3 regions of the Allobosea sp. TAB14 genome follow, and region 3 is predicted to be linked to each of the others. Evidence: riboswitches for the same ligand, from Rfam matches in the RefSeq annotation. Region 3 holds a riboswitch; each other region holds the start of a gene.
The links. Region 3 has a riboswitch for cobalamin ahead of AB4Y99_RS14320 (ribonucleoside-diphosphate reductase subunit alpha). Riboswitches for the same ligand answer to the same signal wherever they lie in the genome.
Positions count from the first base shown of each region.

Region 1: it holds a riboswitch for cobalamin, as region 3 does, so the genes downstream of both, AB4Y99_RS07965 (ABC transporter substrate-binding protein) here and AB4Y99_RS14320 (ribonucleoside-diphosphate reductase subunit alpha) in region 3, are expected to answer to the same signal.
Region 2: it holds a riboswitch for cobalamin, as region 3 does, so the genes downstream of both, AB4Y99_RS22565 (CbtB domain-containing protein) here and AB4Y99_RS14320 (ribonucleoside-diphosphate reductase subunit alpha) in region 3, are expected to answer to the same signal.

Region 1 covers NZ_JBFRDQ010000038.1:7,583-11,329, forward strand. The annotation lists gene AB4Y99_RS07960 (DUF3102 domain-containing protein) at 91-807, opposite strand; cobalamin riboswitch at 1,387-1,596, shown strand; gene AB4Y99_RS07965 (ABC transporter substrate-binding protein) at 1,809-2,846, shown strand; gene AB4Y99_RS07970 (FecCD family ABC transporter permease) at 2,843-3,747, shown strand, end outside.
Region 2 covers NZ_JBFRDQ010000188.1:4,762-9,721, reverse strand. The annotation lists gene AB4Y99_RS22580 (TetR/AcrR family transcriptional regulator) at 1-505, opposite strand, end outside; gene cobO (cob(I)yrinic acid a,c-diamide adenosyltransferase) at 802-1,308, opposite strand; partial or broken gene AB4Y99_RS22570 (bifunctional adenosylcobinamide kinase/adenosylcobinamide-phosphate guanylyltransferase) at 1,293-1,568, opposite strand; cobalamin riboswitch at 1,751-1,936, shown strand; gene AB4Y99_RS22565 (CbtB domain-containing protein) at 1,974-2,150, shown strand; gene AB4Y99_RS22560 (CbtA family protein) at 2,163-2,906, shown strand; gene AB4Y99_RS22555 (DUF1636 family protein) at 2,948-3,337, shown strand; gene cobW (cobalamin biosynthesis protein CobW) at 3,342-4,397, shown strand; gene cobN (cobaltochelatase subunit CobN) at 4,407-4,960, shown strand, end outside.
Region 3 covers NZ_JBFRDQ010000083.1:33,222-39,196, reverse strand. The annotation lists gene AB4Y99_RS14325 (ribonucleotide-diphosphate reductase subunit beta) at 1-478, opposite strand, end outside; gene AB4Y99_RS14320 (ribonucleoside-diphosphate reductase subunit alpha) at 557-3,472, opposite strand; cobalamin riboswitch at 3,585-3,786, opposite strand; gene AB4Y99_RS14315 (cold-shock protein) at 4,325-4,534, shown strand; gene rpsU (30S ribosomal protein S21) at 4,675-4,941, shown strand; gene AB4Y99_RS14305 (hypothetical protein) at 5,130-5,405, shown strand; gene AB4Y99_RS14300 (sarcosine oxidase subunit gamma) at 5,441-5,975, opposite strand, start outside.

The sequences.
Region 1 (3,747 bases), on a different contig from region 3:
TGCAGGAACTCCGCTCCCTCAAAGACGGCGTTCGCAAGTCACACAACGCGAATACGCGGACTGTAAGTCACGATAAAACTTCGATATTTTTCACTGCAGCTTTGCAGGAACGAATTCGCACGATTGATTCGTCGCTGTACTGGGCAAAGCCAATTCCAGATGCTCGGCGTCCACAACACGCGCCGCTCTCATCCAGACAAAGGCTCTGTTCCAGACCTCCCAGCTCATCTCCTCCATGATGAGCCCGTAATCCTCCGGGCTGAGCCGCCGCAAAATCAGCTCAGCCACCCTGCGGGCCCGGTCCGCGCCCGGGTCGTTTCGCCTCCCTTCGGCGGGCCCGTTAAGCTCGCGCGCGGGAAGAAACGACGAGGAGAATCCTTCCTGCGCCGGACGCTGCACCGCCTCCATCCTGGTCTTGCGCGTATCCACGACCTGCGAATGCAGCTCGCTGCGGGACACGCGCTCACCATTCTCGAGTCGCTGCAGGATGGTGGTGCGAACCGCCGGCGGGGTCGTCTTGGCGAGATAGACACGAAGCGTCGATGGAACCATCAGCGCGACGAGCTTCGCATTCGCATCGGAATCGGCGCCGCGCGCCAGCTTCATCAGGTCCTGCGCGGTCCTGATCTTGAACTCGCACGCCTTTTCGACCCATTTGACGAAGACCCCGTGGGGCAGCCGCTCCTTGACGCGAAGGAGCTCGCGGCCGATTTCCACAGCATGTTCGGTCGCAGCCCGACGCAGGAGCTTGATCCTTTGCGCGGCATCCTGCAATTCTATCGCGGAGAGCTGTGCATTCGGCAACACGGCTATACCCTCACTCAACCCACAGTACTATTCAGCTTACGCTTGGTGCACTGCACCGTGAAGCGAGCAAAGGGGTTCCCGTCGGCGCAAAGGGAGTAGCTCCTTGAGGCGACACGCGATGCGTTCACGACGCCGGCGCGGCGACAGAGATCAAATAAAAATCTAATTTATATCAGTTACTTATCATATTTGAGGAGAATCGGAGCTACCCCCGTTCCGCTCCGCGACAAGCGAAATGAGCCTCGCTTTTCGGAAGCTCCCGCCTGATGGCAGCTCGGCCTCGCTTCYGAAACATTCCCTTACGTAAGGATCAAGACGGGATGCCGCGTGGCAGAAATCGCCGCAAGCGAGATCTTGGCTGCCGGAAGATCACGCCCGCAGTGAACCGATCTCCTGGCAGGGCGGGCCAGAAACCCGGGCAGCAACATGGCCAGTGACGCTGCGTCGAGCGGAGAAAGCCCGGACATCACACCGGTCTGCGAAGCCGCCGCGCCTGGGCCCCAGCTCGACAGTYCCGGCGGCATACCGACGTCGATCATGATGGTCCCGAACCGAGCTTGACGGTGCGGCACGACCTTATAGGTTGGGCGTGATCGAGGTTCTCCAGATTCAGCCTGGAGCTAAGAGGGAATTCGGTGAGGCGCGTTGCGCCAAAGCCGAGGCTGCCCCCGCAACTGTAAGCGGCGAGCTCTCCGTCCATCGTCCACTGGCGCGTGCCGCGCCGGGAAGGCCGGGCGGAACCGGCGTCGACCCGCGAGCCAGGAGACCTGCCCCGGTCGTCGAAGACGTCTTTCGGACGGGGTGTTCCGGAGGTGTGTGTCGGTGATGGCCGCGCGGCCGTCATCCGTCCGCATCCTGCGCAGCTCCCGCATCCGTCATCTCGGGGAGCGATGAAGTCCATGTTCATGAAGACCGCAGGCCGCGCTGTCGCGGGGAGCTTGACGGCTGCGCGCCGCTCGCCCTATCAGAAATGTAACAATGTTTCATATAAGGCTTCCTCTGTGCCGATTGCGCGCCCTCTCGTCCGCCTGCTTCAATGGCCCGTCCTGGCATTCCTCGGCAGCCTGGCCGCGGGCGCGGCCGTCGCAGCGCCGACCCAGTATCCGCTGACGCTGGAGAACTGCCGCGAGACGATCACCTTCAATGCCGCGCCCAGGCGCATCGTCTCGATCGGCCAGACGCAGACCGAGATCCTCTATGCGCTCGGCCTCGGCGACCGCGTCGTCGGCACCGCCGTCTGGTTCTCGCCCATCGCCAAGCCCTATGAGGCGGTCAARGCCAAGGTGAAGCGSCTRGCCGACAACGARCCGAGRTRCGAGGCSGTRSTCGCSCAGGAYCCSGACCTCGTSACRGCYATGTTCGAATGGCATYTCGGKCCCAACGGCATCGTCGGCAAGCGCGATCAGTTCGCCAAGGTCAAGGTGCCCACCTATGTCTCGCCGACCGATTGCGTCGGCAAGGACAATTCCGGCGGCGGCGACGGCGTGCGCACCCAGATGTTCACGATGGAGCTGGTCTATCGCAACATCCGCGAATTCGGGCAGATCTTCGACGTGCCCGACCGCGCCGAGACGCTCGTCGCCGAGCTCAAGGCGCGCGAGGAGAAGGCGGTCCAGGCCGTGGCGGATGCAAAGGTCAAGGACGTGCCGGTCGTCGTCTGGTTCTCCAGCAAGGACATCAAGGGCGACGGCTTCATGGCCGGCAGGAACGGCGTGCCCGCCTACATCCTGTCGAAACTCGGGGCGCGCAACATCATCACGACCAATGAGGAATGGCCGCTGGTCGGCTGGGAGAGCATCGCCGCCGCCAATCCCGCGGTCATCGTCACGGTGAAGATGGATCGCCGCCGCTTTCCGGCCGATGATATCGAGAAGAAGCTCGATTTCCTGAAAACCGACCCCGTCGCCAGCAAGCTCGACGCGGTGAAGAACAATCGCATCGTCATCATGGATGTCGGAGCGACCCGCGCCGGGCTCGATACGGTGGACGGCATCGAGACGCTCGCCAAGGCGATCGCCGGCTTCGGTCTGACTCCTTGAGCCACGCAGCCCACGGCCCGAACTGGCCGGCGCGGATCGCCGTCGCGCTGGTTTCGCTGCTGGCGCTCACCTTCGCGGTGGCGCTGGCGGTGACGATCGGCGAGATGCGCATCCCGTTGGAGACGGCGTTGAAGGCGCTCGGCAACGGGCTGTTCGACCTCGATTGGCCTGTCAGCGCGATCCAGCAGGGCGTSATCTTCGACTATCGCCTCAGCCGGGCGCTGATGGCGGGGTTGTGCGGCGGCGCGCTCGCTCTCTCAGGCGCAATCCTGCAGGCGCTGCTGCGCAATCCCCTGGCGGAGCCTTACGTTCTCGGCATCTCGGCGGGAGCCTCGACCGGCGCCGTCGCGGTGCTGATCCTCGGCGTCAGCATCGGCGGCACGGCGCTGACGGTCTCGGCCGGCGCCTTCATCGGCTCCTGCGCCGCGCTGGCGGTGGTCGCGCTCCTGGCGACCGGAGCGGGCGGGGCGAGCGATCGCGTCATCCTCGCCGGTGTCGCCACCTCGCAGCTCTTCAACGCGGCGACCGCGACGATCGTGACGACGCTCGCCAGCGCCGAGCAGGTGCGGGGCGTGATGTTCTGGCTCCTTGGGAATTTCGGCGGCGTCCGCTGGCCCGACCTCTGGATTGCGGCGCCGGTCGCCTTCATCGGTTTCGGCATCTGCATGCTGCACGCCAAGGCGCTCGACGCCTTCGCTTTCGGCGTCGACGCGGCCGCCTCGCTCGGCGTCGCGGTCACGCGGGTGAAAATCGTGCTCTTCGCCACGACCGCGGTGATGACCGCCGTGATGGTCTCGATCGTCGGAACGGTGGGCTTCGTCGGGCTGATCATTCCCCATGCCGCCCGTTTCCTCGTCGGTTCCGGCCATGCCCGGCTTTTGCCCGCCTGCCTCGTCATCGG
Region 2 (4,960 bases), on a different contig from region 3:
TCAGCGCTTCCATGAAGCCGCCGACGATCATCGCGGCGGCGGCATCCGAATCGACGGTACGGAAGACGCCCTGTCTCCCGCCTTCGACGACGAGCGCGCGAAAAATGCCGGCGATCTCGCGGCGATAGTCGAGCCGTGTCGCGTCGACCGCCGGGTCGGCGGGCTCGGCAATCATCGACCAGGCGAGGCGGCGATTGGCGAAGGCGCGCCGGGCGAAAGCCTCGACCGCGGCGGTCAGGCGCTCGGTGACGGGAGCATCGCTCGCGGCGATCTCGCGCAGCACGGCGAGCTCGCGCGTCGAGACGATAGCGACGATCTCGGCCATCAGCTCGGCCTTGGAGGAGAAATAGGAATAGACGCTGCCGGTCGAGACGCCGCTGGCGGAAGCCACCGCGGCGATCGAGGTCTCGTGGAAGCCGACTTCGGAGACGATCCCGCGCGCGGCAGAGAGGATCGCCTCCCGCTTTCCGGCCTTGCGCGGTTGCTTTGGCGTTCCGTCGGCCATGCGGGCTCCGAATTGAATTTGAATTCAGATTCAATTTGAGAGCGAATGCCGCCCTCGTCAAGAGGCTCGGGAACTCCTCTCCTTTCCAGGAGAGGAGTAGGGGTGAGGTGTTCCGAGCGAAAACGTCGGCTTGAACCCGACCCGCCGGGTGCCCTCACGGAACTGGTCCGACCGCCCACACCTCGCCCTGCCCTCTCCTTCCAGGAGAGGGATCCTCGCGCCTCGACCGGGACCTCCGAAGTCACGTCCCAGAAAGACGACGCTTCCGGCTTCCCGTGCCAACCTGCGAGGCAACCTTAGAACTCGATCCCTTCCTGCGCTTTTACGCCGACGGCGAAATGATGCTTCACCAGCGTCATCTCGGTGACGAGATCGGCGGCCTCGATCAGTTCAGGCTTGGCGTTGCGGCCGGTGACGACGATGTGCAGGTCGGGGCGGCGGGCGCGGAGCACCTCGACCACCTCGGCGAGCGGCAGATAGTCATAACGCAGGGCGATGTTGAGCTCGTCGAGCACCAGCAATCTGATCGCGGGATCGGCCATCAACTCCCTGGCCTTGGCGAAGGCGCGCTCGGCGGCGGCGATGTCGCGGGCCTTGTCCTGCGTCTCCCAGGTGAAGCCTTCGCCCATGCTGTGCCAGCTCACCTGATCGCCGAAAGCTTCGAGCGCCCGGCGCTCGCCGGTCGACCAGGCGCCCTTGATGAACTGCACCACGCCGATGCGCCAGCCATGGCCGAGCGCCCGCAGGATCAGGCCGAAGGCCGCCGTGGACTTGCCCTTGCCGGGGGCCACAGCGTCAGGCAATCGACCAGGATCGGACGGCCTGCCGGCTGGGCGGCGATGGCCACGGCCAGATCGAGCGGTGCATCGACCGTCTGCCAGCCCGCGGGCCGGCGGGCGCGATGCTCGGCGATCCGATCGCGCATCTCGTCGTCATAGGCCTGGGCCGTGGCGATATAGCTCCAGGGCGCGGGCAACGCCTCGATCAGCGCCTCGGCATGGCGGCTCTTGCCGGAACGGGCGCCGCCAAGGACGAGGGTGAGATGGGGGATTTCTTTCTGCATCGCATCGGCCGCTGGTTTCACGAGCCCTCATCCTGAGGAGCCGCGTGAGCGGCGTCTCGAAGGATGTTCCAGAAAGCTCCGGAACCATCTGGAGCATCCTTCGAGACGCGCCTGCGGCGCTGCTCAGGATGAGGGCTCGCGGATGACACGTCCTTTGCATTGCACAGCGTCACCGCGAAGGCTAATGATCGTCGCTGACGGTGCCTCCGCGAGGAGGTGAAAAGGGAACGCGGTGCGAGACCGCGGCTGCCCCCGCAACTGTAAGCGGATGTCCTTCGCCATCGGCCACTGGAGCGCACGCTCCGGGAAGGCGGCACAAGGGCGCCAAATCCGCGAGCCAGGAGACCTGCCGTCGACCCGCAACGATCCAACCGGCTGCCGGCGGGGCGGCTACGGAGAACAGTCATGAATACCGTTTCGGTTTCCACCTCACAGATCAGCGTCTCGGAGCGGGTGAAGGCAGTCGCCGCCGCCCTCATCGTCGGAATCGCATTGGTCTATACGACCGGCTTCGCGGCCTCGACGAATGTCCACAACGCCGCGCACGACACCCGCCACGGCCTCGCCTTTCCCTGCCACTGAGGGAAAGCCATCATGGTCACGCGTGTTCTCACGGTCAGCATCCTGGCCGGGCTCCTGGCTGGCTTGATCGTCGCCGCCCTGCAGCATGTCACCACCACCCCGCTGATCCTCAAGGCGGAAACCTATGAAAACGCCATGCGCGACGGAGCGGGAGCGCATCTCGCCTTCGCGCAGGGCGAAGCCCGCATCATCCTCGCCCATGGCGGCGCCGATCACGCCGAAGGGGCGGAGCATGACGAATGGAAGCCGCAAGACGGTGCCCAGCGCATGCTCTTCACCAGCGTCGCCACCATCGGCACCGCGATCGGCTTCGCGGCGCTGCTGCTGGCCGGCATGCTCGCGGCGGGCGACAGCATCGACCAGCGCCGCGCGCTGATCTGGGGCGCCTGCGGCTTCCTTGCCTTCGGCCTCGCGCCGGGAATGGGGCTCGCGCCGGAACTGCCGGGAGCCGCCTCGGCCGCCCTGCAGGCGCGCCAGCTCTGGTGGCTCGCGACCACCATCGCCACCGCGATCGGGCTCTTCCTGTTCCTGCGCTACGAGGCGCCCTGGCTCAAGCTCCTGGCCGTCGTCGTGATCCTGCTGCCGCATCTCGTCGGGGCTCCGCATGCGCCGACGCCGGAGAGCAAGGTGCCGGCCGAGCTCGCGGCGCATTTCACCTCGTTGTCGCTCGGCATCCAGGCCGCGCTCTGGCTGGTCACCGCCTTCACGGTCGGGACGCTCTGGCCCTGGATGAGCCGCCGCGCGGCTGCGGCCTGAGGATAGCGGCGCCTTCGGGCGCCGCGCGAAAGGCAAACCAGATGTCCGAGGGCGACCTCACCATCCATGTCTGCACGGCCTGCCGCCGGGCCCGCGCCGACCTCCCCGATGGTTACGACCAGCCGGGGCTGGCGCTGGCTGAGCGCCTCGCCGCGCAACTCGCAGCCAAGGGCAGCACGATCCCCGTGCTGCCCGTCGAATGCCTCGCCGTCTGCAAGCGGCCCTGCACCATCGCGCTCAGCGCCGACGGGAAATGGACCTATCTGATCGGCGATCTCGACACCGACACCCATCTCGACGAGATCGTCGGCGCGGCGGAGGCCTATGCCGCCAGCGCCAACGGCATCGTTCCCTGGAAAGAACGGCCGCAGTCCTTCCGCAAGGGCGTGGTCGCGCGCGTGCCGCCTCTGCCGGCTCGCCAGCAAGGATGACATCATGAACGCTCCGCAGACCACCAATCTCGGCAAAACGCCCTGCACGATCATCACCGGCTTCCTCGGCGCCGGTAAGACGACGCTGGTGCGCCACCTCCTCGAAAACGCGCAGGGCAAGAAGCTCGCCGTGCTCGTCAACGAATTCGGCGATCTCGGCTTCGACGGCGAATTCCTCAAGGGCTGCGGCATCGCCGGCTGCAGCGACGAGGACGTGGTCGAATTGCCGAATGGCTGCATCTGCTGCACCGTCGCCGACGATTTCGTGCCGGCGCTGGAGAAGCTGCTGAATCGGCCTAACCCGCCCGAGCACATCCTGATCGAGACCTCGGGCCTCGCCTTGCCGAAGCCGCTGGTCACCGCCTTCAACTGGCCAGCGATCCGCTCGCGCGTCACGGTCGACGGCGTCATCGCCGTGGTCGACGGGCCGGCGGTGGCCGAGGGCCAGTTCGCCGATGATCCGGAGGCGCTCGCGGCGCAGAAGGCCGCCGACGCCTCGGTCGATCACGACAACCCGCTGGAAGAGGTGTTCGAGGACCAGATCCTCTGCGCGGATCTCATCCTGCTCAACAAGAGCGACCTCGTCGACGAGGCCGGTCGCGCGCGGGTCAAGGCCGAGATCGCCGAGCATCTGCCCAAGGCAATCAAGATCGTCGAGACCTCCCATGGCAAGGTCGAGCCGGCGCTGATCGTCGGCCTCGGTGCCGCCGCCGAGAGCGACCTTGCCGCCCGCCCCTCGCATCATGGCGAGGGCGAGCACGATCACGACCATGACGATTTCGACTCGGTCGCCGTGCCGCTGCCGGCAGGGCTTTCGCCGGAGGAACTGACGGCGCGCGTCGCCAGGGCTGCGGAAGCGGAAGGCGTGCTGCGGCTGAAGGGCTTCACCGCCGTGCCGGGCAAGCCGATGCGGCTCGTCGTGCAGGGCGTCGGCCGGCGCGTCGGCCATCACTTCGACCGTCCGTGGGGCGCGAGCGAAGCGCGCGACGGCCGCCTCACCGTGATCGGGCTCAAGGGCTTCGATCTCAAGGCCGTGGAAGCGGCTCTCGCGGGGGCGTAACATCGGCCGATGCATCTTCTCCCGACCAGCGAGATCCGGCTCGACGACGGCGAAGACGCCGTCGATCTCGCCCTGCCGCCGGGAGATGTGCTCGTCCTGTCCTTCACCGACAGCGACCTCTCGGCGCTGGCGGCGGCGGCGGGTGGCAGCAGCCTGTTGGTGCGCCTCGCGCCGCTTCGGCGCTTGAAGCATCCGCTTTCGGTGGACTTCCTGATCGAGAAGACGGCGCAGCAGTGTCGCTTCGTGCTGCTGCGCTGCCTCGGCGGCCTCGACTACTGGCGCTACGGCATCGAGCAGTTCGGCATCGCCTGCCGCGAACGGGGCATTCCGCTCGCGATCCTGCCCGGCGACGAGCGCGACGATCCGAGTCTCGGCGAACATGCGACGGTGCCGGCGGAGCTTGCGGCGGAACTGCTGGCCTATTTCCAGGCGGGCGGCGGCGCCGAGAACATGCGGCGGATGCTGGCGCGGATTTCCGCATATGTGACAGAGGTTCAACCCTCATCCGGCCCGGCTTCGCCGGGCCACCTTCTCCCCCGAGCGGAGAAGGACGAGACGGATAT
Region 3 (5,975 bases):
TTTCCGGCGTTCCGGTTTTGAAGTCCGGGTCCTCGATGCTCTGCGTGTGCTTCAGCGCCCAGGCCGCCTTGTCGGTGATCGAGGGCACCTCGCGATACATGTTGAAGAGCTCGCCATCGTCGAGCCCGAGGCTCTCGACGATGTACTGGAATGTATGGGTGTGGATCGCCTCCTCGAAGGCCTGCCGCAGCAGGTACTGCCGGCATTCCGGGTTGGTCAGGTGCCGGTAGATCGCCAGCACGATGTTGTTGGCGACGAGGCTCTCGGAGGCCGCGAAGAAGCCGAGATTGCGCTTGAGCATGCGCCGCTCGTCCTCGCTGAGGCCGTCCTTCGACTTCCACAGGGCGATGTCGGCCTGCATCGAGACCTCGGTCGGCATCCAGTGGTTGTTGCAGCCGGAGAGGTACTTTTCCCAGGCCCATTTGTACTTGAGCGGCAGGGGCTTGACCCGAGCATCTCGTGCCGAAGGAGGCTCCAACGCCTTGTCCTGCCGGAGATTCTCGGGTCTGCGCTTCGCTTCGCCCGAGAATGACGCGAGAGGTGGAATGACGGCGGGTTACTGGCAGGCTTCGCAGGTCGGATCGTCGATCGAGCAGGCGTTGGGGACGGTCATGCCGTTCTCCAAGGGTATGTCGACGATGATCGGCGCGGCGGCCTTGGCTGCGACCGGCACGGTGGCCGAGACCGCATTGAGCTTGCCGTCCGTGCCCTTGAGTGTCGATTTCTCGACATGGGTCGCCGACAGCGCCCGGAGGTAATAGGTCGTCTTCAGGCCCAGCCGCCACGCCAGACGATACGCCTCGTCGAGCTTCCGGCCCGAGGGCTGCGCCATGTAGAGGTTCAGCGACTGGCCCTGGTCGATCCATTTCTGCCGGCGGGCGGCGGCCTTGATCAGCCATTCCGTCGGGATCTCGAAGGAGGTGGCATAAAGCGCCTTGAGATCGGCCGGGACGCGGTCGATCCCGCTGACCTTGCCGTCATAGTATTTGAGGTCGGAGACCATCACCTCGTCCCAAAGCCCCCTCGCCTTCAGGTCGTGGACGAGCCCGGCATTCACCACCGTGAAGTCGCCCGACATGTTCGCCTTGACGTAGAGCTGGCTGTAGGACGGCTCGATCGACTGCGAAACACCGACGATGTTGGAGATCGTCGCGGTCGGCGCGATCGCCATCGTATTGGAGTTGCGCATGCCGGTGGTCTTCACCCGCTCGCGCAGGCCCTCCCAGTCGAGCGTGGACGAACGATCCAGCTCGGCATCGCCGTCGCGAGCGTCCGAGAGGATGTCGAGCGAGTCGATCGGCAGGATACCCTTCGACCAGAGCGACCCCTCGAAGCTCGGATAGCGCCCGCGCTCGGCGGCGAGATCGACCGAGGCCTGGATCGCATGGAAGCTGATCACTTCCATCGACGTATCGGCGAAGGCGACGGCGCCTTCCGAGGCCGCCGGCAGACGCAGTGTCTGGAGCGCGTCCTGGAAACCCATCAACCCCAAGCCCACCGGGCGATGGCGCAGGTTCGAGCGGCGCGCTTCCGGGATCGTGTAGAAATTGATGTCGACGACGTTGTCGAGCATCCGCATCGCGGTCTTCACGGTGCGGGCAAGGCGGGCCTGATCGAGCCCATCGGGCGTCACATGCGCGGCGAGGTTGACCGAACCGAGATTGCAAACCGCCACCTCGTCGGCCGAGGTGTTGAGCGTGATCTCGGTGCAGAGATTCGAGGAATGCACCACGCCGGCATGCTGCTGCGGCGAGCGCAGATTGCAGGCGTCCTTGAAGGTCATCCAGGGATGGCCGGTTTCGAACAGCATGGTCAGCATGCGCCGCCAGAGGTCGAGCGCCTTCACCCGTTTGAAGACCTTGATCTGGCCAGCGGCTGCCTTCGCCTCATAAGCCTCGTAGGCCGCCTTGAACGGCTTGCCATAGAGGTCGTGCAGGTCCGGCACCTCATCGGGCGAGAACAGCGTCCAGTCGGCGCCGGCCTCGACGCGCTGCATGAACAGGTCGGGAATCCAGTTCGCCGTGTTCATGTCATGGGTGCGGCGGCGGTCGTCGCCGGTGTTCTTCCGGAGATCGAGGAACTCCTCGATGTCGACATGCCAGGTCTCGAGATAGGCGCAGACCGCCCCCTTGCGCTTGCCGCCCTGGTTGACGGCGATCGCCGTATCGTTGGCGACCTTCAGGAACGGCACGACGCCCTGGCTCTCGCCATTGGTGCCCTTGATATGGGCGCCGAGACCGCGCACCGGCGTCCAGTCATTGCCGAGGCCGCCCGAGTACTTGGCGAGCAGCGCATTGTCCTTCACCGCCTTGAAGATGCCATCGAGATCGTCCGCGACCGTGGTCAGGAAGCAGGAGGAAAGCTGCGGGCGCAGCGTGCCCGAGTTGAACAGGGTCGGCGTCGAGGCCATGAAATCGAAGGAKGAGAGCAGRTCGTAGAAKKCGATCGCCCKGSCCTCGCGRTCGATCTCGCGGATSGCSARACCCATSGCGACACGCATGAAGAAGGCTTGCGGCAGCTCGAAGCGGTTGCCCCGGACATGCAGGAAATAGCGGTCGTAAAGCGTCTGGAAGCCGAGATAGTCGAACTGGAGATCGCGCTCGGGCTTCAGGGCCGCGGCGATGCGGGCGATGTCGAAACGGCCGAGCTCGGGGTCGATCAGCTCGTTTTCGATGCCGGTCTTGAGGTAAGCATGGAAGTAGTCGGCATAAAGCACTGACATCTCTTCCTGTGTCGCCTGCTCGGCGCGGCCATGGACGAAGCTCAGCGCCTCGCGACGGAGCTTGTCCAGCAGCAGGCGCGCGGAGACCTTCGCATAGTTCGGCTCGCTCTCGATCAGCGTGCGGGCGGCAAGGATCGGCGCCAGCGCCAATTCGTCGAGCAAGATGCCGTCATAGAGGTTGCGGCGCGCCTCGGTGAGGACCGGCTCGGCCGAGACGCCGTCGAGATCGGCACAAGCCTCGCGAACCACCTTGTCGAGGCGGCCGGCGTCGAGCGGGATAAGCGTCCCGTCGGCGAGCTTCATGTGCAGCAAGGGAGCTGCGGAGGCGACAGGCTTCGTCTCGGCAACCGCCCTCGCCCGCTCGCGCGCCCGCTCCTCGCGATAGAGCACATAGGCGCGGGCGACCTTGTGGTGTTCGCCGCGCATCAGGGCGAGCTCGACCTGGTCCTGCACATCCTCGATATGGAAAGTGCGGCCGGTCGCGGCCCGGCGGGTCAGCCCCGCGACGACCTGCTCTGTCATCTCCGCGACCGCTTCATGGATGCGGCGCGAAGCGGCGGCGTTCGATCCTTCGACGGCGAGGAACGCCTTAGTCAACGCCACGGTGATCTTCGAGGGATCGAACGGCGTCACCGCGCCGTTGCGGCGAATGATCTGGTAGCCGGGCTCGCTCGCAGCGAGCTTCGACAGTGTCGGCTCTGCGGCTGACGGAGCGGCGGCAGGCCGCTCGGCTTCAATGGAAAGAGACATCGGCATCAACCCCAAATGTTGGGGGCAAAGGCCAGAGCGGTTGCGTCGAGAAGGCGCGCGGCACCACAAGGCCGCGACCTGCCAAGCGCACCACCGGGACACCCCGCCCGAGGACGTATACGAGGTCGCGGCAGGTCTCCTGGCTCACGGGTCAGCGCTCTCGTCCCGTCTTCCCAAGGCCTTGCAGCCTCAGTGACTTAATCCTGGACGTGAACTCGCCGCTTACAGTTGCGGGGACAGCGCCGGTCTCTCACCGGCTTCCCTCTTAGCTCTCGATCTTGCGATTCGAGAGACCATCGACCACCAGATCTAGTAGCTAAAGGGCATCGCCTGTCAACAGGTCGTGATGCCGCCGTCCGGCGCCTGTGAAGATCGGGGATCGCCGCGCGGCCTCCGGCCTACCCTGTTCGTACTGTTCGGCAATGACGCCGGCTCTGCCTTCGCTTCGGAGAAACCGCGTCGAGCGATGCTTCGCGCCTCAAGCGCTAGCGCCCCTTCGCCGCCCGCCATGATCGACGCACGCCCCGTTCCCGAGCTTCGCGCAATTCGCGACCGCCACGAGCTGTCTGCGATGGCTGCCGAGCCGCCCCAGCATATCGCGATGGCGCGTCTCAGGCCGGGTCACACGGTTGCTGTCGGTCGATTTGGCGCCCGGCTGATTTTCCGAAAATATTGCGAGATAAAACCTTCCATTTGACAATGTGTCTTATAAGTACCATGATAGAAACATCGATCTAGGCCGAACGAATTGGCCCCGCGCTTTCATCGCGCACTGCTGACGAACTTCCTGCTCAAATCGAAAAATGCGCTGCACCCGCGGCGCATGAACAATAGCCTTTACAGGAGGTCAGCATGGCCAGTGGCACAGTTAAGTGGTTCAACACCGACAAGGGTTTTGGTTTCATCCAGCCGGAAGACGGCGGCCAGGACGCCTTCGTCCATATCAGCGCCGTGGAGCGTGCCGGTCTGCGCACGCTGAAGGAAGGCCAGAAGGTCTCCTATGAGCTGGTGCAGGACAAGCGCTCCGGCAAGGTGTCTGCGGACAACCTGCAGGCCGAGTGAGGCCAGACGCCATCCGGCGCGTCAATCGAGATCAGCGGCGACCGCGGATGTACCGGCGCCCGTTCGATTGAGCGGCGGATAGCCACGGAGGGGTCGGGATCAACCCGGCCCTTTTTGTTTGCATCAGAAGGGAAATTCGAATGCAGGTTCTCGTTCGCGACAACAACGTCGACCAGGCGCTTCGCGTCCTCAAGAAGAAGATGCAGCGTGAAGGCGTGTTTCGCGAGATGAAGGCGCGTCGCGCCTACGAGAAGCCGTCCGAGCGGCGAACCCGCGAGAAGGCCGAAGCCATCCGCCGCGCCCGCAAGGCAGCACGCAAGCAGGCTCAGCGCGAAGGATTGCTGCCGATGCCGAAGCGTGTGGAAYGGCCGGCACGGCCCGGCCAGGCACCCGCGCAGGCACGATAGGCCAGGATTTGGGCTTGGGCTTCAATCCGCAGGATTTCGCCGATCGCCGGGCCTGCTCGCCAGGCCGAGCCGGCGAGGATCGAAGCCGAGCCCCACGCAAGGTTCTGCCCGAAGCCGTTCGATCCATGCAGGAGCGTGCTGCCGGAAAACGCCGCTGACGCCCTGGCGTCCTGCGTTCGAGAAGGAGTTTGCCGATGTCGAGCAACAGAATTCCGCCGGAAGAGGCGCAATTGCGGGCCSAGAGCAGAGCGACGCTCGCAGCGCAACGCCGCGCCGAGGCCGAAACGGCCCTGGAAGCGTTGCGGGTGGAGCAGATCGCCGTCCGCGAACGCACCGCAAAACTGCGGGCCTTGCGGCTCGCCAAGGAAGCCGCCGACGCCGAGGCCGCCGCGGCGGTGCCGCCAGCCAAGACGCGAGCAAAGCCCGCCAAGACCGTTGTTCGGCGGAGAACCGCTTCTTCCTGATCTCCAGCCGAAGGATGGTGCGCGAGGCGTTGCCGTCAGTCTTGGTCAGCAACCCGGCAGCCGAACTCGGCTGCCGCTGCGGCGAACCAGGACCAGAAGCTTCCCGCCATGCTGCGTGCGACCATGATCTCGAAGACGGCTCCGTCCGGCCCGTCGGCGAGGCGCCATAGCTGCACGCCGAGATAGGCCACGCTCGTCACGGCGGTCTCGCCGACGCCGAAGGCCGAAGGATGCAGGTCGAGCATCACGCCCTTCGCCAGCAGATCGCGGGTCCCGGGGCCCTGAAGCCGGAAGGCGGCGCGCGCATCGCTCTGATCGCTGACAGCGGCATGGGTCGCGAATTCATCGAGCAATGGCTGGAAGCCGTCGCGCGAAGCCGCGCGCAGCAGCCATTGGTCCGGCCCCGCCCAGATCGCGTCATGGGCCCCGCCCGATACGATCCTCGGCATCTCCGGCAGCGCGATGCCGAGCCGGCCTTCGACGGCCCGCGACAGGGACGTCGCCGCACCCGGTTCAGCGATCAGGGTCGCCAGGCCGAAACCATCCAGCAGAGTCGCAACGACGCCGGTC